Chryseolinea soli: one gene and its partner. The protein of the gene in region 2 interacts with the protein of the main gene of each other region in a pairwise test. Links are inferred from orthologs where the notes say so. Each region holds a gene or a part of one and is shown on either strand. Other genes may lie near its edges.

What was found.
Region 1: the proteins of ung (region 2) and D4L85_RS06925 interact in binary tests that used the Escherichia coli proteins (3 or more experiments, as listed by UniProt). The link is inferred for Chryseolinea soli from one-to-one orthologs.

The regions. Positions count from the first base shown.
Region 1 is NZ_CP032382.1:1,617,298-1,628,330, forward strand. The notes cover bases 5,141-8,112. They hold D4L85_RS06925 (nucleoside-diphosphate kinase), read right to left. Parts: upstream 6,851-8,112; coding sequence 6,431-6,850; downstream 5,141-6,430. Other genes in these bases: D4L85_RS06920 (aminopeptidase P family protein), read left to right, coding at 5,141-6,348; D4L85_RS06930 (DHH family phosphoesterase), read left to right, coding at 7,039-8,076. Outside these bases: D4L85_RS06885 (YceI family protein), read right to left, coding at 1-467; D4L85_RS06890 (hypothetical protein), read left to right, coding at 466-837; D4L85_RS06895 (DNA recombination protein RmuC), read left to right, coding at 853-2,172; D4L85_RS06900 (co-chaperone GroES), read left to right, coding at 2,254-2,628; D4L85_RS06905 (Uma2 family endonuclease), read left to right, coding at 2,651-3,232; D4L85_RS06910 (hypothetical protein), read left to right, coding at 3,232-3,435; D4L85_RS06915 (acyltransferase family protein), read right to left, coding at 3,507-4,703; more of D4L85_RS06920, read left to right, coding at 4,891-5,140; D4L85_RS06935 (FKBP-type peptidyl-prolyl cis-trans isomerase), read left to right, coding at 8,135-9,025; D4L85_RS06940 (FKBP-type peptidyl-prolyl cis-trans isomerase), read left to right, coding at 9,053-9,967; rdgB (RdgB/HAM1 family non-canonical purine NTP pyrophosphatase), read left to right, coding at 9,964-10,554; D4L85_RS06950 (uridine kinase family protein), read left to right, coding at 10,588-11,033. UniProt on the Escherichia coli protein: Major role in the synthesis of nucleoside triphosphates other than ATP. The ATP gamma phosphate is transferred to the NDP beta phosphate via a ping-pong mechanism, using a phosphorylated active-site intermediate.
Region 2 is NZ_CP032382.1:6,034,205-6,045,143, forward strand. The notes cover bases 3,507-6,384. They hold ung (uracil-DNA glycosylase), read left to right. Parts: upstream 3,507-4,553; coding sequence 4,554-5,216; downstream 5,217-6,384. Other genes in these bases: D4L85_RS25305 (O-methyltransferase), read right to left, coding at 3,507-4,005; apaG (Co2+/Mg2+ efflux protein ApaG), read right to left, coding at 4,006-4,392; lepB (signal peptidase I), read right to left, coding at 5,516-6,384. In the rest of the region: D4L85_RS25290 (c-type cytochrome domain-containing protein), read left to right, coding at 1-877; D4L85_RS25295 (VOC family protein), read left to right, coding at 1,145-2,203; D4L85_RS25300 (chromosome segregation protein SMC), read right to left, coding at 2,238-3,161; more of D4L85_RS25305, read right to left, coding at 3,220-3,506; more of lepB, read right to left, coding at 6,385-6,988; dapB (4-hydroxy-tetrahydrodipicolinate reductase), read right to left, coding at 7,095-7,802; D4L85_RS25330 (DUF5683 domain-containing protein), read right to left, coding at 8,164-8,763; D4L85_RS25335 (ParB/RepB/Spo0J family partition protein), read right to left, coding at 8,785-9,735; D4L85_RS25340 (ParA family protein), read right to left, coding at 9,732-10,505; D4L85_RS25345 (VOC family protein), read left to right, coding at 10,842-10,939. UniProt on the Escherichia coli protein: Excises uracil residues from the DNA which can arise as a result of misincorporation of dUMP residues by DNA polymerase or due to deamination of cytosine.

The DNA of each region.
Region 1 (11,033 bases), 4.4 Mb from region 2 along the record:
TCGATTTTGTAGTCCGCCAGCGTGACATTGAATTGACTCTGAAGCTTGACGCCATCTCCATCCACCACAACCGTTCCCTTTTCAGTTACATCCTTTTCGACGCCATGGATCTTTAATTTGCCCTTTGCTGTGACCGGATAAGACCCCGGTTTATCATAATCAACTTTGCCTTGAATTTTTCCCTTGAACCCAGCCTTGGTATATTTTTCCGTTTCCAAATATTTCTTCTGGGCATCTCTGCCCATTTTCCCGTTTTTAAACTCGAAGTCTTTCATCGCCATATCAAAACTCACTTCATCACTCGAAGGATTCAACTCCACGTTAACCTTATCGTTCTTCGCATCAACATCGGCCACCGGCGCCTTTGCGAAGAATGAAACAAATCCCTTGTTGGTGGTGTACTGCTTTTGTGCAACTCCAGGTAGCACCAACAACATGGCGGCAACCATTGTAAATAGCGTTTTCATGACCGTATTATTTTATTATCGACGCCAAGAAATATGCCATAATGTTCTTTGGGTATTCGTTTTGTATCGGTCGTCATGGACGAACGGTGTGGGGACTTACTTCTACAAATCGTATGAAATGGGGAAAAGCTTTCGACCTGATTCAGACCCTCATGCATCATCCCTTCTGCCGCCAATTGGTCAAAAGTGGAATATTGTCACAAGTAATCAACTAACTGCCCGATATTTTAAGGGTGCTGTTCCGGGCGGGACGTTTGGCGGCGGTGGCGTATTGAACGATTTGATGGCAATTTTGGGTTTCATCCTCAAAAGAAAGGAGGGTGGCTACCGCGAGAAAAAGCGCGATTGTTTGGCCTCCGTCCAATCCTGAATATCTTTACGGCACATGGAAATTATCGCATTATTAGTGGGCATTGGCGGAGGGGCTGTCGCATCGTGGCTTATTTTAAAATATAAATACGCCGCCGAAGCGCAGGCGCACACTTCCGTGGTCCTGGTGGAACAAGAAAAGAACAAGGCCCTCCAAAACCAGGTGGCCGAATTGCGGCTGGAGATCGACCGGGAACGACGCAAAGCGCTGGAGGTGAGCCAGGCGCTCGCCAGCGTGGAAGCCGACTACCGCAACCTCCAGGAAAAGCTGCAGGACCAGAAAAAGGAAGTGGAATTGCTGAACGAGAAATTTTCCATCCAGTTCAAGAACCTCGCCAACGAGATCTTCGAAGACAAAAGCAAAAAATTCACCGATCAGAACAAGTCCAACATCTTCGACCTGCTGAAACCCCTGGGCGAGAAGATCGTGCAATTCGAGAAGAAAGTCGAAGAAACCCATCGCGACACCATCACGCGCAATTCGGCCCTCCGGGAGCAACTGGAAAATTTGCAAAGGCTGAACGTCCAAATGACACGCGAAGCCGAAAACCTGACCCGGGCCCTGCGTGGCGACACCAAAGCCCAAGGCGCCTGGGGTGAATTCATATTGGAAAGCATCCTCGAAAAGTCGGGCTTAGAAAGAGACCGCGAATATTTCGTACAGGAATCGTTCACCACGGCCGAAGGCCGGCTCCGCCCCGACGTAGTGATCCGGCTGCCCGAAGGAAAGCACGTCATCGTCGACTCGAAAGTGAGCCTTACCGCCTACAACAATTTTGTGAATGCCGAGGCAGACCAGGACAAAGTGGTGTATCTGAAAAGTCACCTCATCTCCATCCGCCAGCACATGAAATTGCTGGGCGACAAAAATTATCAACGCAACATCACCGACAACAGCCCCGACTTTGTGATCATGTTCATCCCGATTGAACCGGCCTATATCCTGGCCATCCAAAGCGAAAAGACGTTGTATGAGGAAGCATTAGAAAGGAGGATCGTTTTTGTGAGCCCGACGTTGCTCATCCCGTCGTTGCAATTGATCAAGAACACGTGGAAACAGGAGTATCAAAACCGGAACACCGCCGAGATCGTGCGGCAGGCTACCGGGCTTTATGAAAAGTTCAAGGGCTTCACCGAAGACCTGATCGAGATCGGCAGCTCCCTGCGAAAAACGCAGCTGAGTTATGAGAACGCCATGAGCAAGCTCACCTCCGGCACGGGCAACCTGGTGCGCCGCGTGGAAGAATTTAAAAAGCTCGGCATCTCGCCCACCAAAAATGTGGACCAGCGCCTCATCGACCGCGCCACCGACCAGGGTGATCTTTTTGACAAATAAGACGTCTGAAAAAGACATTCTTTTTCCCTTCAAAGCAAAAATTTTAAAAATTATTTTCTCATCGATACATAATTTTGGATTATGAAAATCACGGCTGACAATAAATTAAAAAAACTGATCGTCGTTGGCGACCGGGTGCTGATCAAGCCCGGTAAACAATCGGACAAGACGGCGAGTGGATTATACTTACCGCCCGGCGTACAGGAAAAAGAAAAAATTCAAAGCGGCTACGTCATCAAGGTTGGTCCAGGCTATCCGTTGCCTCTGCCGGCAGACGAAGACGACGTTTGGAAAGGAAAAGAAGATTCCGTAAAATATTTGCCGCTGCAAGCGCAGGAAGGCGACCTCGCCATCTTTTTGCAGAAGGGCGCCATCGAAGTGATCTATGAAGAAGAAAAATATTTCATTGTGCCTCAGGCCTCTATCTTAATGCTGGAGCGGGAAGAGGATTTGTAAGGGTGATTTCTTAATTTTAGCGATGAACTCATCTCAATTCAACCGGTTGTATCCCAATGGCGTTTCGGACAATGAATTATTTATCGTTTGCCAAACGTATCCGGAATTGACGATCGAGCGGGACGTTAGCGGGAAAATTGTTGTGATGTCACCCGTTGGAGATGATTTGAATCACAAGCATCTGATCCTTTCCGGATTATTTTACTACTGGACGTCAGCACATGAGCACTTGGGGCTCGGCTTCGATTCCACATCCGGCTTCATGTTACCCGACGGATCGATGCGCTCGCCCGATCTCGCATGGGTACGAAAAGAACGATGGGAAAAACTAACCGAACATGACCGGGCAAGATTTACGCACATCTGTCCAGATTTTGTAGTTGAGTTGCACTCCCCGACAGAGGCTTTGCGAACACTGCAAAGCAAAATGCAAGCATGGATGGATAACGGTTGCCAACTGGGCTGGCTCATCGATCCGAAAAGCGAAAAAGCATACGTGTACACCCCGGGCCACGCACCGGAAGAAATAACTGGTTTTCATCACAAGCTCTCCGGCGGCACCTTGCTCCCGGGATTTGAACTCGATCTTTTAAAATTGAAATAATGGCAGGGCTTTCTTTTGATGTATTGCGCGCAGGAAGGAAATATCGCCTCATCAACTTTGGCGAGAAGAGCGAATTCATCATCGAAAAGATCCTGGTAGACGGCGATTTTAAAGTGAAAGACCTCGTCACCCTGGAACGTTATCACCTCAAAGACCTTTTTGCCTACGGGCGGGGGAAAGATTTTTTATTGGAAGAGATCTAGAGGGGCGATAACCCCAGCCTACAAGGCCGGGGTTTGATACTTTACGCTAGATGATTTCAAAAAATTCCGGCTCAAATACGCGCCGCCGCTTCCTGCACACCGACCGGATCCTTTTGCTTCGTTTTTAGTTTCACGCCAAACAAAAGCCGCATCAAATTAAACGGCCGGATACACAACAGATAAAACGCCACACAACTCGTCAGCGTCAGCAAACTCACCGCCCAGAATTTTGCCGTGATGCTCCACGACAGTTGGTCGATATAATATCCCAGGAAAATAATAACCGTTTGGTGCAAAATGTAGAACGGGTAAAGCCCTTCATTGATCCGGCTCAGCCAGGGATGCTGACGATTCAGATAGTGTTGCCCAAAGGCAATAACGGTGATCACCCAAAACCAGCTTAAAAAGATGGCGCTCACATCAAAAGCCGTTTCCACGGTATCGCTACTCCACGGCAGCTGTATGATATCGTTCAGGTGAAAATAAAAACCATAGAACGGGATAAGAATAAAGAGCGACGCCACCAACAAATGTTTCCGGCTCTGGCCGATGGCCTCCCACAACAACGGGTTCGAATAACACAGCATCCCAAAAACAAAGAAGCAAAAGTAGAACGTGAAGAACGCCCAGTCGCCCGCGAGCGCGTGAGTTTCTTCGGGGAAAAAAGGCCGCAACACGATTTGCGTGATCAGAATAAACACTGCAGGCAGCAACAGCAATCCCGCGGGACTTCCCAGCCATCGCAGTGCGCCGGCTTTGAAGGCAGCCGATTTCGGCGAGCGGAGATAGATCAGGATGGGGATCGCGATGAGCGAGTACACCAGCAAGTAGGCCACAAACCACAGGTGGTGCCAGCTGAAGCTCCCTTTGGGATAGGGAACGAAATCGAAAACGGTTTTGTAAAATTCACCATAGCTGGCATAGTTCGCGATGCGTTCATAGTAGATCTGCGGCGGCACGATCGCGAACATGCCAAAGATGAGGGGGATCAAAAGTCGTTTCACGCGCTCGCCGGCAAACTGCGAAGGGGTGCGCTTGCCCAATGCCATGTAGGTGCCTGCGCCGGAAATAAAAAGCAGCAGGGGCATCCGCCAAAAATGCAAAATGACCATCCAATAGCGGAAGCTGTCGCTGGTCTCGGCATTTTTAATATGCCAACCCCACGTATTGAACAGCATGCCGGTGTGATAGAACAAAAGAATGATGATGGCGATGAGCCGGAGCCAGTCCAGGTCGTAGCGGCGCTCGGAAGTAATTTTGATTTCCATGGTTGATTTTTTTTTCTTCAAAAATGCAGCGAACAGACGCCGGGGCACGACCTATTCTATAACGTGGACGTTCGACTTTATAAAAAAGTATGCGAAATCTGCCCGCCAGGCCGGTTTCCGGGCCGGATATCAAGTCCTTTTCTGGCGCTGACGAAATTTCACGACTTTAGCAGCAAATTGTGATCGTATGAAATTGCTGCTGTTGACAGCCTGTTTGCTTTTCTGTATTGAAGGCTTTTCCCAGGATAAGAAAAATGTACCCACCGACTTTCTAACCCCTGACTTTCACAAAGGACGCCGGGAAAAATTACGCGAAACGCTGCCGCCCAACTCCGTGGCCGTCTTCTTTGCCAACCCCGTGCGCAACCGCTCAAACGATGTCGACTTTGTATACCATCAAGATCCCGATTTCTACTACCTCACGGGCTATAAGGAAACCGACGCTGTCTTGCTCATCTTCAAAGACAAACAAACCGCCGCCAACGGCACGGTCTATTCCGAGATCATTTTCGTGCGGCCCCGGAACGTAAATGAAGAACTGTGGAACGGCGGCCGCCTGGGCAAGGATGGTGTGCGAAGCGCCCTGGGGCTCAACCAGGCGTTTAACAACGCCGACTTCAAAAAATATAACGTCGACTTCTCGAAGTTTGCCAGCATTCTTTTCTACGATTTCACCAACGACGTGCGCGACGATCCCAGCGACTCGACCGACCTGTACAGCCTCATCGAACAATTCAAGGTGAAGGTGAACTATCCTTCAAAATCGGCGGGGCTGAATGTTAAACCCGAACAAAAGAAAAACAATCTGAACACCTCCGACCTCGACAACCTCATGTCGGGCTTGCGCGGCGTGAAAACGAAAGAGGAGTTGGAGTTGATCCGCAAGGCCGTCACCATTTCATGCACAGCGCAGCGCGAGGTGATGAAGGCGATCAAACCGGGCATGTCCGAACGCGAGATCCAGGGAATTCACGAATACGTTTTCAAAAAATATCAAGCCGAGGATGTAGGCTATCCTTCTATTGTGGGTGCGGGAAACAACGGGTGCATTTTGCATTACGAAGACAATTATAAACCCCTCATCACCAGTTCAGAAATGATCCTGATGGACCTCGGCGCCGAATACCGTGGCTACACCGCCGACATCACACGCACCATACCCGTGTCGGGAAAATTCTCGCCCGAGCAAAAGCTGATCTATGAACTGGTGTTGAAGGCACAGGAAGAAGCCATCAAAATATGCAAGCCCGGCATTGCCTTCCAGGACTTGACCTTGGTTACGCAAGCGGTGATCAACAAAGGCTTGAAAGACCTGGGCATCCTGAAAAGTGAAACCGAACGCCACACCTATTACCCTCACGGTTGCTGCCACCACATCGGCCTGGATGTTCACGACAAAGGGGCGCGGTTCAAGCTGTTGGAAAATATGGTGATCACCATCGAGCCGGGCATCTACATTCCCGAAAACTCACCCTGCGACAAACGCTGGTGGGGCATCGCCGTGCGCATTGAAGACGACTTCCTGATCACCCCCACCGGCGTGGACCAACTGTCGAAACTGGCGCCCCGCACGGTGGACGACATCGAAGGATTGATGAAAGAGCCCAGCGCTCTCGATGATTTTGTGCTGCCGGAACTGCATTGAGATTTTTGCTTAAAAAAGAAAAAAGTGTCCCCCGAAAGGCGGACACTTTTTTTATGCTCGGAATTTCTTGACCGCGGATCGCTTAGAAGCGCTCCAGGTTTGAAAAGAAGAAGCTGCTTTCGATAGCCGCGTTCTCGTCGCTGTCGGAACCGTGGATGGCGTTGGCTTCGATGGATTTGGCAAACAGGTTGCGGATGGTGCCCGGCTCGGCCTTCTTGGGGTCGGTGGCACCGATGAGCTTGCGGAAATCTTCCACGGCGTTGTCCTTCTCCAGGATCATCGGAATGATGGCGCCCGACGACATGTAGGTGCAAAGTTCTTTGAAAAAGGAGCGCTGGCTGTGCACGGCATAGAACTCGCCGGCGCGTTCTTCGCTCAGTTGGGTCTTTTTCACGGCCACAATGCGGAAGCCTGCTTCCTCAATCATCTTCATAATTGCTCCTGAGTTGGCTGCGCTAACGGCGTCAGGTTTGATCATCGTAAAAGTTCTGTTTCCTGCCATAATATGGTGTTTTATCTGATTTGGTTACGGATATCCGGGTTTTGGAGTATTTCCCCTAAACGGCCGCAAAAATAGTGGATTAGTTTATAGTGCAAATGGGGCCGGCCGTAGTTTTTATACTTTAACTGGTCGTATAGTCCTGAACTATTGATTCTTGCGCATTGACTATGCACTAAAATTCCCCATTTTTGCCACTTGCTTTCGAGAAGCCCATGCAAAATCTTAAGGCCTTTAAAGACCAATTGAGCCAACCCCGGAAGGTGGTCATTTTGACCCATTTCAAGCCCGATGCCGATGCGTTGGGTTCGTCGCTGGGATTGGCCCGATACCTGAAGAAAAAAGGCCACGCAGTGACCGTGATCACCCCCAGCGACTACCCCGATTTTATCGCCTGGATGCCTGGAAATGAAGAAGTGGTGATCTTCCAAAAAGACAAGCCGGAACGCTGCGCCAAACTGGTCGCGGAGGCCGAAGTGATCTTTTGCCTGGATTTTTCAAGCCTGAACCGTATCAACGAGCTGGGCGGCATGGTCCGGGAGGCCGGCGCCAAAAAAGTGCTGATCGACCACCACCTGGAACCAGAACATTTTGCCGATTTCGAGCAGTGGGACGGCACCGCCGCCTCTACCGCCGAACTGGTGTACCAACTGATCGTGGAACTGGACGACCAAGCCCTAGTGGACGGTCCCATGGCCGACTGCCTGTATGCCGGCATCATGACCGACACCGGTGGATTTCGACACTCCAACACCAACCACAAGGTGTTCCAGATCGCGTCGGACCTGGTGGCACGGGGTGCAAATCCCTACAAGGTGTCGAAGCTCATTTATGAAACCAACAGCCTGGAAAGGCTGCGACTGATGGGCTATGTGCTGTGGGAAAAACTACAGGTTTTACCCGAATACAAAACAGCCTACATCGCTTTGACAGCCGATGAACTGAAGCGCTTCGGTTCGCAGACCGGCGACACGGAGGGGCTGGTGAACTTTGGCCTTTCCATAAAGGGCATCAAGCTGTCGGTGATTATTTCCGATCGCAGGGAAAACATAAAACTCTCCTTGCGTTCGCTGGGGGATTTTTCGGTGAACGAAATGGCCCGCGCCCACTTTCAGGGCGGCGGCCACCGCAACGCTGCCGGGGGACAGACCAACCTGACCCTGGAACAAACCGTGAAGAAATTTCTCGACCTGCTGCCGCAATACAAAGACCAGCTTTTGGCCGATTAATTTATTTAAAACGATTACAACTTTTTAAAACCATAAACTGTCTAACCAAAATTAAATCATGAATAGAATTTCAATTGTGCTGCTCGGATTGACGTTGCTGTGCGTAGCGTGTAGTAAACAAACCGAAAAAGTAACGCCAAACGGCCTCAAATTCAGCGTCATCAAAGCCGGCACCGGCATCCTCCCCAAAAAGGAAGATATCCTGGTATTTGACTATGTGCTGAAAGACTCCAAGGACTCCACCTGGAACAGCACCCACGAAGACGGTATGCCTTCGGCAGTGATGATCGCCGACAGCACGGCGCTGGCTACTGAGAACGGCATGGTACAGATGTTCCGCATGCTTTCCAAAGGCGACAGCGTGGTCATGACCATGCCCGTTGCCAAATTCTTCAAAGACGTGATCGGCCAGCCCATCCCGCCGAAAATCGATACCACCGTCAGCATCTCGTACTTCATCCAGGTGAAAGACATCATGCGCATGGAGGCATTCCGTGAGTATCAAGCCAAGCTCATGGAAGAGAAAAAGAAAACACAACCCGCCAAAGACGCCGCCCTCATCGCCAAATATTTGGAAAAGAACAACATCAAAGCCGAACAAGACAGCAGCGGTCTGCGCTATGTGTTGCACTCGAACGGCGGCGGTGCCAAGCCTTCGGTTGAAAATTGCGTGGAAGTGAAATACAAAGGCAAGCTTTTAAAAGACGGCCGTGTGTTTGACCAGGCCGAGAAGATCGCTTTCCCCCTCGGTGGTGTGATCGAAGGCTGGAAGCTGGGGATCCCCAAGCTGGGCATCGGCGACTCAGCTACCTTCTACATTCCTTCGGGATTGGCGTATGGTCCTCAGGGTTATCCGGGCGCCATTCCTCCCGATGCTATCCTGATCTTTGACGTACAACTTCTCCAGGTGGCTGCACAATTCGATCAGGCCACGAGAAGCTGTAAATAGTAACAGTAACTAAATGAATAAAACCATATGAAGAAGAACATGAAACGTGTCGGATGGGTGGCGTTAGTTTTGGCTGGTATATCCCTTGGGCTATACTCCTGTATTGGTTCAGGCGACAATTATGACTCCGGTCAGCAATTGGCTACTGACGTTGCTGCGATCGACAATTTCCTGGATGGCAACGGCCTGAGCGCTATAAAGGACGCGACAGGAATTCGTATGGTCATCACTAAACTCGGTAACGGCCTGCCAGCCTTAGGATCGGATTCGGTTGACGTGGACTATGTGGGAACGCTTTTCTCCACCGGCGCACAATTCGATGCCGGCAATACGAAAGGTATTGTTTCTAATTATATCGATGGCTGGAAGGTAGCGCTCACTACGCTTCCCTCCGGATCGGAAGCAACGATCTATATACCGTCAATCTATGGCTACGGTAACGTTGATAAGGCGTCGATCCCCGCGAATTCCATCCTGGTGTTCAACATCAAATTCAATCGGGTGTTGATCACCCAAAGCCAGATCGCCCAATTCAAAAAAGATACCACGGCCATCACTACGTATCTGCAGGGTAAAAACATAACACCCGTTATTGACGCCACCGGCTTGCGCTATGTGGTCACAGAACAGGGTGCCGGCCAGATCCCCGGTTGGTACGATCGCGTAAAGATCAAATACGACGTCAAGGTGCTCACGGACGATACCCGCGCCGTTGCCAGCGTAGACCAAACTACAGATGATGCGGCTGTTCGGGTGATCGATAACATTCACGCCCTTCGCATCGGTCTGCAGCGCATACACGTGGGCAGCAAAATCACGATCTACGCTCCCTCGGGTTATGCGTATGGACCGGCTGGAGCTTCCGCAGGCGGAGGCATCGCGGTGCCGGCCAACACTCCGGTAATTCTTGAGGTAGAGCTACAGGGTATTGTATCGCAATGAAACTTTGCTTCGCCACAAACAACGCCCACAAACTAAGTGAGGTACGTCATGTGGCCGGCCCACACATCGAGATCTTAAGTTTACAGGAGATCAATTGTTTTGAAGAGTTGCCCGAGACGCGTAATACGCTCGAGGGCAACTCCCTTCAAAAAGCAGAATACGTTCACACCCACTACAACATCCCCTGCTTCGCCGACGACACCGGTCTGGAAGTGGCGGCCCTTCAGGGCAGGCCTGGCGTGGACTCGGCGCATTACGCCGGCCCCCAACGCAGCAGCGACGACAACATCGCCCTTTTGCTAAAGAATCTGCAAGGCCAGTCAAACCGCTCGGCACAATTCCGCACCATCATCACCCTGATCGGCCTGACACCGGAACCCATTTTTTTTGAAGGCATCGTGAAAGGCACCATCACCGCCACACCACGAGGCACTGCCGGCTTTGGCTACGACCCGGTCTTTGTTCCCGAAGGATACACCGCCACGTTTGCCGAGATGACCATGGACGCCAAGAACCAGCTGAGCCATCGCGCCCGGGCGTTGAAAAAACTGGAAGACTACCTGAAAAATCATTTCCCCTCCCGGTGAAGTTCTTCGTAGATTTGCCGCATCTGAACCTATATGCGTCAACCCTACACCATTGGCATCACCGGCGGAAGCGGCTCGGGCAAGACCTACTTCATCGAACAGCTCGCTTCGCATTTTCAGCCCCATGAGATCTGCCTCATCTCCCAGGATCATTACTACAAACCGATAGAGACCCAGGTCATCGACGAGAAGGGCATCCAGAACTTCGATCTTCCCGAAGCCATCGAGCGCGAGCAACTGCACGCCGACATCCTGAAGCTGAAGCGCGGTGAACCGCTGTTGAAAAAAGAATACATGTTCAACAAAATAGACAGCCAGCCCAAAATGCTGGAGTTCAAACCGGCGCCCATCCTCATCATCGAGGGACTCTTTGTGCAATATTATCCCGAGATCGAAAAAGAGCTGGACCTGAAGATTTTTATCGAAGCCAAAGACTACCTCAAGCTAAGCCGCCGCATTCGCCGCGACAACGAAGAACG
Region 2 (10,939 bases):
GAAGTGCTACAGTTGTCACAGCGCTGCCAAACAGAAGGGACAATTGCGTCTGGATTCGGAAGAGTTTATCCGCAAGGGAGGCAAACACGGCGTGGTGGTGAAGACCGGAGTAGCCGACTCCAGTCTGCTGTATCGCCGGCTCATGCTTCCGCTGGAGGATGAAAAGCACATGCCCCCCAATGAGAAATCACAACTCACTTCGTCCGAGATCGCGCTGGTGCAAGCCTGGATCGAGGAGGGCGCCAGTTTTGACAAACGCATCCAAGCCTTCCGTCAAGTGGCGCGGATCAAAGGATTTATTTCGTCACTCATAGCACCGTCGCACAGCAACGACGACATCCCCACAGAAGAGGTTTCGCCTCCCGACGAAAAAGCCGTGAGCGCGTTGACCGCGAAGGGCATCCTGGTGGTGCCCGTAAGCGAAGGAAACCATTATCTTTCGGTGAGCTACGTCAATGACCGCAAAGTCAGTGACGCCGACCTCCGGGATCTACTTCCCCTGACAAAGCAGATCGTCTGGCTGAACCTCGGCCGGACAAAAATTACAAACGAAGGATTGAAAACGATCGCCCAACTCACAAGCCTCCGCCAACTTCACCTGGAATACACAGCGATCGACGATGCCGGAGTGAAAGCGCTGGCGTCACTCGAACAACTGCGACTGCTCAATCTCGTCGGCACAAACCTCCACGACGAGGGACTGACTCACATCGCGTCCCTAAAAAATCTGAAGAAGCTTTTTATTTACAAAACCGCCGTCACGTCAGCGGCCATCGAACAGTATTCTCAAAAAGCAAAAAGCGTTACGGTGGATACGGGAAGCTATCAATTGCCGGTGTTGTCTTCGGATTCGGTTGTTTATAAGCGCAAGAGTTAGAGAAAATTTTCAAAAGTCAGAATCCAGGAACCGGGAGTTTAGCACCCAGCATTCAGTAACAAATTAGCCGTTCTTGTTAAAAATCTTAAGTAGCAGTCTCTGACTCCTGTCTACCGAAGGCCAAGCCCTACAGGCTCCTGGATTCTGGCTCCTGGCTCCTGTACAGCCATGCAACTTATCGCTCCCAAAATCCATCTTTACACAAAGACAATTTAGCTTACACCGATAGGGATAGATTTATAAATTTTAGTTTAATTACCGTTTATTATGGGCTATATTATTAGTGGAATTCAGCAGGTTGGGATCGGTGTTCAGGACGCCGATGCGGCCTGGGCATGGTACAGGAAACATTTTGGGATGGATGTCCCGGTTTTTAAAGACAGTGCCACGGCGTCGTTGATGACGCGTTACACAGGTGACCGGGCCGAGGACCGCTATGCCATTCTGGCCATGAACATGCAAGGTGGCGGCGGTTTCGAGATCTGGCAATTTACCAGCCGCACTCCCCGCGAACCTGAAGTGGAGCATTTTCTCGGCGACACGGGCGTCTTTGCCGTGAAACTGAAGACCCAGGATATCGCTACGGCCTATCGCACGTTGAAAGCCAGTGGTGTGCACATCCTCAACAGCGTGCAACAGTCACCCGACGGTCGGATGCACTTCTATGTGAAGGATCCTTTCAACAATCTGTTCGAGATCACGGAAAGCAAAAGCTGGTTCAAGAAGGCCAAAGCGATCACCGGCGGCGTGGCCGGCTGTGTGATCGGGGTGACGGATATCGACAAGGCATTGAAGCTTTATCGCGATGTTCTTGGCTACACCGAGGTGCTTTATGACGGGCAAAAGAAATTCGAAGATTTTGAAGGCGTGCCCGGGGGTGAGAATGAATTCAGGAGGGTGATCCTTCGCTCGAATAAAAACCGGATGGGCGCTTTTTGCAGGCTTTTGGGGGAGACCGAATTGGAATTGGTGGAAGTCAAGAACCGCGCGCCCCAAAAGATATTTCACGATCGTTATTGGGGTGACCTGGGCTACATCCACATCTGCTTTGACATCAATGGCATGGAACAACTTGCCGACCGCTGTCAGCAAGCCAATTTCAGCTTCACGGTCGACAGTCGCGACTCGTTCGACATGGGCAAAGCGGCCGGCCATTTCTCTTACTGTGAAGATCCCGACGGCACACTCATCGAATTTGTCGAGACGCACAAAATACCCATCGTCGAAAAAATAGGATGGTATCTCAACATCCGTCATCGCGATCCGGGCAAGCCTTTGCCGGACTGGATGCTGGGCATGCTGGCGCTGAACCGGGTGAAGGATTAACACCCGGTCAGGCAAAATCAGAAATCGTTTCTCTCTATTTTACGGTGAATTGTCCGCTGCCCATCAGGTAGTCGTCGGTGTATACTTCGAGCTTGTAGGTGCCGGAGGCATATTCCGATCCTTTGTCATAGAGGAAGGAAAGCTTTTGTTTGGTGTTGTCGAAGAGCACGTCCTGTGACTCGGTGTAGAACTCTTCCTTGCCGTTGAACAGGAAAGTTCCGGAGCCGCGGGCCACGTCAAAAAGCACCTGGCCGTTCTCGTCCACGATGCGGATCATGATCTTCTTGCCTTCGATGGGAGCTACTTTGTTTTCGGCGATGTTGAACTCGACTTTCAGCTTCCCAACCTGGCGGCTTTTGAAAGGTGACTCGCGCTCTTTGCCGCGATCGGACAAGGCGACGATGCGCACATTTTCAACTTTCAACTGCGACGCTATCGCGACTTTATCGGCCAGTTCATCTTTGGTTTGGCTGAGGCGGTTTATCGAATCGCCCAATTGGTTCTTTTCGGTTTTGAGCGATGTGTTTTCGGTGAGCAATTCTTTGTTGACAGACTTCAGCTTGGTGATCTCCTCGTCCTTGATCTTCAACAGCGTTTCATATCCTTCCACTTTGTCTTTGAGGGCCTTGATCTCTTTGCCGGTGGCACGCTTGGAGCGTTTCAGTTCGGCTTCCACTTCGCCTTTGGCTTTTAACAAATCAGACACGTCGCCGCCCAGCTTTTGCACCTCGGCGATCTTGGTGTCCAACTCGGCTTTGATCTCGCTCATGCGTTGCATGGTAGTGGCGAGCTCTTGTTCGGTAGAAGTGAGGTCGGTTTTGATCTCTTGCCTTTCTTGCGAGTCGAGGTAGATCTTTATGCCTTGCACGACGATCACCAGGGAAAGGAGGGCGATGATGATGGCGTTCTTATTACTTTTCTTCGGAGCCTCAACAGGCTCTGGATTGAATTCGCTCATGGCTGTGGATAATATGAATGATGGCAAAAATAGGACTTCTCCCCATGCAATTCAATGGCTAATACTGTAAAACAACGTGTTGTTTGTTCAGCGATGGGTCGAAGAACACCAGTCCACACCGGAACAGGTCGGCGGTGGCATAGACCAGGGGGTGTCGCTGGATGGCTTTCCAGGCGGCGGCCATGTCGGCCGAGTGGTGGATGTCGTCGATGACCATGACGCTGCGGGGATGCATTTTCATGGCCAATGCTTCGAAGTATTGCTGGGTTGGGATGAGGCGGTGGTTGGCATCCAGGAGGGCGAAGTCGATCGATTTCACGTCCTCCAGGAAGCGCGGCAGGGTGTGATCGATATTGCCGCGCACGAGTTGGATGTCCCGGGTACCGGCAGCGTCGAAGTTGGCTTGAGCAATGTCGGCAATGGCGCTCACGCCCTCGAACGTGTGGACGGTTCCTTCATTGAACCGGGCCAGGTATAGCGTGTTGATCCCAAAGGAGGTGCCCAGTTCGACCACCTCATGGCAGTGGAAAGCTTTGATGATGCGCGCATACAACTTCGAATATTTGACCGGACTGGTGCTGGTGCGGGCAATGTCGCGAATCGATCTTTGATGACCGGAGAGCACCGAAGAGGCGGCGCCCAGATCTGCCGCGGCGATAGCGCGACGGTCGGCCAGGAGGGTTTGCCGGATCTTCTCAGCCGTCTGAAAATCGGCATCCACTTTTTTGGGACGGACAACTTGTGTATAGAAGTCGTAAAAAAAGGGGGAGTGCAGCGAGTGCTCGCCAACGGCATCCAGCCAATAGGTGAAATACGATTGAAGTTGGAAGAAAGCGTTTGTCACTCAGTTGAGTCGGAGAGGGGCAACCATGGTGAACTCGGGAATATTCACCTGCATGGTGGTACCATCCACGACGCGCTCCATCAGGTAGGTGCCTACCATTTTGCCAATGCCCGATTTGAGGTTGCAGCCGGAAACATATTGGTGTGCCTGGCCGGGTTCGAGCACGGGTTGCTGGCCTACCACACCTTCACCTTCCACTTCGCGTTGGGTGAACCCGGCATCAAAAATATGCCAGTGTCTGCGGAGGAGTTGGATGGTGTATTCGCTGTGGTTTTCGATGGTAATGCGGTAGGTAAACACATAGTGGTATTGGCTCGGGCTGGAATACGCCGGCTGGTATTCCGTCTCGACACTTACCTTGATACCTTGGGTGATTTCCGTTACCATACGGTTCAAAAATATTAATTTTTTACAATTCCCGTCACGAAGGTTTTTATTTCCTATCAAAATACTGGAAATCAGCCGATTAAATATCAATTTTTCACGATTAATTTTCCTTCCCCGCACCGCTTTTTGCGCTTTTGGCGAATGCCATTAGTTTTGAATCTATGGATGTCAAAATTGCACCAAGCTGGAAAAGCAAGCTCGTTCCCGAATTTGAGAAACCGTATTTCCAGCAACTCATTGAATTTGTAAAACAGGAATACAAAACACAGACCGTCTATCCGCCGGGCAAAGAAATATTCCGCTCGTTCGACTGCAGCGACTTCGACAATGTCCGCGTGGTCATCATCGGGCAAGATCCTTATCACGGTCCCGGCCAGGCTAACGGTCTCTGCTTCTCTGTCCGCGACGGCGTGCGTATGCCCCCCTCGTTGGTCAACATCTTCAAAGAGATAAAACAAGATCTGGGCAAACCCATTCCTGCTTCGGGCGACCTGGAGCGTTGGGCCGTTCAGGGCGTGCTGCTTCTCAATGCCACCCTGACCGTGCGCGCCGCTTCACCGGGCTCACATCAAAACAAAGGATGGGAGATCTTTACCGACGCGGTCATCAAAAAGATATCCGACGAAAAAGAAAACGTCGTGTTCCTCCTCTGGGGTGCCTATGCCCAAAAGAAAGGCGAGATCATCGATCGGAACAAACACCTTGTTTTGATGTCGGCCCATCCGTCGCCCTTCTCGGCTGACCGGGGGTTCTTTGGGAATAAGCATTTTAGTAAGGCAAATGAGTATTTAAAGCGGAAGGGGATAAAGGAGATTGAGTGGTAGGTTTACGAGTAATAGTTGTGGCGCGTATGGTAGCTGGTTTTGTTTGTGTGCTGAGGCAAAAAACTTTGTTGGTGGGGACACCAACAAAGGGGCTATGGCCGGAAACGTATTGGGCAAAGCATCAATAAGGGCGGATGGCCCAAACTTGTGGGTGAAAAAGGAATGAACATCGCGAACTCTTGGCTCTACAAACTTCCTGTCCCTTGTTCTGTTAGATTGTCGCTTAGCAAAAAAGCCAGGAGCCGCGAGAATTTTGAATTTCTCCCGGCTCCTGGCTTCTGATTCTCGCTCCTGAATACTTACCGTATCAGATTAAAGAACCTGCTCCACCGGATCTTGTGCAGGAAGTCTGCATTTCGATCGATCGAGAGCCAGATGAAAAATGCTTTTCCGACGATGTGGTCTTCGGGTACAAAGCCCCAGAAGCGGGAGTCGAGGGAGTTGTGGCGGTTGTCGCCCATCATGAAGTAATAGTCTTGTTTGAAAGTGTATTCGGTCACTTCCTTGCCGTCGATGTAGAGGCGGCCGTTTTCGATCTTGACGTCCTTGTTGTGGTCATACATTTTGATGGTGGGGCCGTAGAAGGCGAGGGTCGAATCGTTGATGGAAATGGTACCGCCTTTCTTGGGAACCCATACCGGGCCGAAGTTGTCGGTCACCCAATGTGAATATTTCTTTTCAGACGTGCCGGCCGCGCCGTCGTAATAGCGGGAGTAGGGGATCTGTCCGTCTACTTCATTTCTGTTTTCGATCACCACCGATTTGATGTAGGACAACTTCCGGAGTGCGTCAGCCCTTTCCTTGGTGAGGAACATGAGGTAATAGAACTTGCCATTCTGCTGGCTGGGCCCCTGGACATCTTCGGTGCCGAGGTCGAGCGCGCGCAGGTTGCGATCGTTGATGCGGTTGTCGGACATCACCACATAGCTATACTGCATTTCGGGGGGATTCGGCAAGGGTTCGCCATTGGTGTACACTTGCTTGTCCTGGATGAACAACGTATCGCCGGGCACGGCCACGCAGCGTTTGATGTAGTTCGTTTTGAGATCGACCGGGTAGTCAACGTTCTCGTTAAGCTCGCGCGGAGGGATGTTGAAGACCACCACGTCGCCACGCTTCACGTGTGTGAGGCCGGGCAATCTGTATTGCGGCAGCTTGATCCATTCCACATATGAAGGAATGTTGGTGAACCAGATCTTCTGGTGGGTCAGCGGAACCTGCAGGGGTGTGGTGGTGGTCCGCGTGCCGTAATGGAATTTGCTCACGAAGAGAAAGTCGCCTACCAGCAGGGAGTTCTCCATCGAAGGCGTTGGAATGGTGTAGGCCTCCATGATGAGCCAGCGGATGAGCGTGGCGGCGATCACGGCAAAGCCGATGGCTTCGGTCCATTCCTGACGAACCGATTTTTTGCCTTCTTCTATCTTCGGAGGTGTATAAACGACCTCTTTCTTGAAGCCCAGGTAGGGGAAGTAGAGGAAGGGGAAGATGGCCGCCGCGATGTATTCCGGAAGGGTATTCTTGCCATAGCACTTTACAAAATCGATGACGAGACCGATCATAATGACCTGACCAATGACGGGGATGAAAAGATAGAAGATCCATGACCAGGGACGGCCGGCGAGTCTCAGGATGACCACCAGGTTATAGACGGGAACAAGCCCCTTCCAGCCGGCCTCGCCTGCCTTTTCGAACATCTTGTAAAGGCCAATAAAAGTGGGAATTAAAAAGAAGAGGGTGCCAATGAGTAGTGCTAAACCTCGAGAATCTTCCATCAGTTTGAATTTAAAGCCTGCAAATAAAATGAAAATAATTGACCTATGAATAGGTCGCCAGGACGGCGCCATAATTTCAGGCGACGGACGGGCTTATTTTGAAAAATCAGAATTTAAGGAAATCGTCCATGCCCAGCACTCCTTTTTTGTCTTTTGCCCACTCGGCCACCATCACGGCGCCCAGGGCAAAACCCTCGCGGGAGTGTGCGATATGCTTGATCTCGATATCGTCGATGGCAGATTCGTACTTCACCACGTGCGTTCCCGGCACCTGGTCGATGCGGAACGATTCGATGAAGAGGTCACCTCTGTTGGTGCTTTCCTTGTTCACCCATTTTCGCTTGCGCTCAACGTTCTTCAGCACACCCTCGGCCAGGGTAATAGCCGTGCCACTCGGGGCGTCTCGCTTTTCGGTGTGGTGCACTTCGTCCATGCGGACGTCATACTGCGGAAAGCCGTTCATGATGCGGGCCAGGAATTCGTTTACCTTAAAGAAGATGTTCACCCCCAGGCTGTAGTTGGAGGCATAAAAGAAGGTGCCATCCTGCTGTTTGCAAAGGCTCTCCACTTCAGCCCGGCGCTCAAGCCACCCGGTGGTGCCACAAACAACCGGAAGCTGCCGTGACAGACATTTGCGAATATTGTCGAACGCCGCATCGGGATGCGAGAATTCGATGGCGACGTCGGCTTTAGTGGTGTCGAATTCGTGGCGGTTGTCTACATCGATCTTGGCCGCGATCTCGTGGCCACGTTCCAGGGCAATGCGCTCGATGATCTTACCCATTTTCCCATAGCCCAGCAGGATGATTTTCATACGTTAAAAAATAGATTCAGGCAAAAATGCATTTTTTATTGGATTGGGCAATCGAAATCAGGAGCCAGGAGCCAGAATTGGGCAATCGGTATTCAGTAGCCAGTAGTCAGTAGCCAGGAATCAGTTAATCGGTAGGTCTGCGACCTAGAAGTGAGAATTGGGTAGTCGTTGGGGTTCAGATAAGACAAAGAATAGGCGAGGTGGGAATACTATGGCAAAGTAATACGGAGCTACAAAAGCTGACATCTTGCTACGGAGAAGAATACTTTCAAGAAAAAGGCAATTTCGGCTGGCTACTGACTACTGGCTACTGGCTACTGAATGCCGAGAAAAAGATTCCGGCTCCTGGCCGCTCCTTACACTAGAATTTAACCAGTAACGTAACCCCTGACGTTCGCCCAATCAGGGCATTTTGCTCCACCGACGGGTGCCAAGTGACTTTCAAAGAGGGATTGAGATCAAATTCCTTGAGATGGGCATCGACGAGCGCGTCGACCATTTGAAGAATATAGACCCCTCCGGCGATGACGATCATGAAGTCGCGTTGGCGGCGGTATTGGTCTACCACGTTGCGATAGGTGGAGGTGGTGTAGACGTCGCCGGGGTAGATTTCGCTGTCGCCATCGTAGCCATGGTCGAGGTTAAAGAAGAGTTTGTTCTTATACTTGATATAGCCTTCCTGATAGAAGTTGATGGCGTAACCGAGGGCAATGAAGCCCCCATAGACCAGCGGAAGTTTCCAGTATTTCTTGTTGTAGATCTGTCCAAGGCCCGGGACAACCGCGGCATAGAGCAAAGCCTTGCGTGGGTTGTAGCGGGCGGCGTAGGTCTTGAGCATCACGGTGTCCTGGCTTTCGACAATAAGGCTATCGCTCTCGTGGTCGACTGCCAAGGAATCTTGGGCCATAGTTTTGGTGAGGGCCAGGCATGCCAGGACTAGGAGGACGAGGTATTTCTTCATTTCACGCTTTGGATGCGCAAGTTAGGAATACATCTTGAGGATGTCCAATATCCGGTTCAGATCCTCCACGGAGAGGAAGGGAATGCGGATATCGCCTTTCTTGCCATCGCTCTTCACAACAACTCGAGTGCCAAAGTGTGACGACAGGCGGGTCTGGAGCTGCGCTATTTCGCGTGAAGCCGGGGCAGACGCCGCGGATTCGGACGGAGCGGATTTGGTGGAGGTCTTCTGCGAGAGGTCGCGGACGAGCTCTTCCACCTTGCGCACCGACAGGTCTTCGTTGACGGCCTGCTTGAAGATGTAGAGTTGCTGGTCGGCATTCTCCACATTGATGATGGCGCGCGCATGACCCATCGACAGCTTGTTGTCGCGCACGGCGATCTGGATGTCGGGGGGAAGTTTGAGCAGGCGCAGGTAGTTGGTGACGGTGGTGCGGTTCTTGCCAACGCGCTCGCCGAGCTCTTCCTGTTTCAGGCTACACTCTGTCATCAGCCGCTGATAGCTGAGGGCGATTTCTATGGCGTTGAGGTTTTCGCGCTGGATGTTTTCGATGAGGGCCATCTCCAGCATTTGCTGGTCGTTGGCCGAGCGGATATAGGCCGGGATGGATTCGAGGCCTGCCAGTTTGGAGGCCTGAAAGCGACGCTCACCCGAAATCAACTGGTATTGGTGGTCGGACAGGCGTCGTACCGTGATGGGTTGGATGATGCCGTGGACCGTGATGGATTCGGCCAGTTCCAACAAGGCTTCCTGGTCGAAGTGCGTGCGGGGTTGGAAGGGGTTCACTTCAATCTCCGCCACGGGTATTTCCGTCATGCCGCTGGTGGGGATGGCCGGTGCTGCCTGGGTGGCGCGCGCTGTTTCGGGCGCTTCCAGGTTCACGGGGATGCTATCGACCTCCAGCCGTTCGTCTGTGGGGCTGTCGCTCAGCAAAGCGCTTAAGCCCCTTCCTAATGCTTTCTTTTTGCTCATTTCGACATTCCGTTTTTATCCAGCACCTCGTGTGCCAGATTGAGGTAGCTAATGGCTCCTTTGCTTTCGGCATCGTGAACGATGACGGGCAACCCAAAGCTGGGCGACTCGCTAAGCTTCACGTTGCGAGGGATGATGGTTTTAAACGTCATTTTCGAAAAATGTGTTCTCACCTCTTCCACTACCTGGTTGCCCAGGCTGGTACGCGAATCATATAACGTCAATAAGATACCTTCTATTTCAAGCCGCGGGTTCAGGCGCGTCTGGATGATCTTGATCGTGTTCAGCAACTTGCCCAATCCTTCGAGCGCGAAGTACTCGCACTGTACGGGAATGATGACCGAGTCGGCGGCCGTCAACGCGTTGATGGTGATGAGACCCAGGGACGGTGAGCAGTCGATGATGATGAAGTCGTATTCATCTTTCACTTTGCCCAGGGCGTCGCGCATCTTTTCCTCGCGGCGTTCGATGCTGACCATTTCCACCTCGGCACCGACCAGGTCGATGTGGGAGGGAAGCACGTCCAGGAATTTGAGGTCGTTCTTTACGATGGCGTCTTTTGGATTTACACCATCGACCATACACTCATAAATGCCCTGGCTGATGTCCTTCGGGTTCAGGCCGAGACCTGAAGTTGAATTGGCCTGCGGGTCGGCATCCACCAGCAATGTTTTACATTCCAGTACTGCCAGACTTGCCGCGAGATTGATAGCCGAAGTGGTTTTACCGACTCCCCCTTTTTGATTTGCTATCGCAATGATTTTTCCCATTTACTTTTGTTGACGGTTTAAAAAATAAAAAATCCGGTCTGAGGGAAAGGCCGGGCTGCAAATATATGCGAAAACTCAAGCGATCGTGGAACGTCGTGGAACAGGTTATCCACAATCGGTGCACAAATCGTGCGGTTTTTCGGGGATAAAATGGGGGTTTTAGTGTGAGGTGAACTGCGATTCATGTGTATAGGGGTCTGGTTATGAGGGTGCTAAGTTTGTTCATCTCTTGCTGACAAAACTTGGCGGGTGCGACGCTGAACCAAGCGCGCTCCAAAGACGCAAGACAACGGCGATGGTGGTTTCGCGTCAGTCTTGAACACTAACCTTCGCTTGATGTTCAGCACGGAAACCTGTGCGCAAAACCTGGACATTTCCGTCGAACGCGACTATCTTCGTTGGCAACTTTCTCCATGTATGCGCAAAACGCTGAC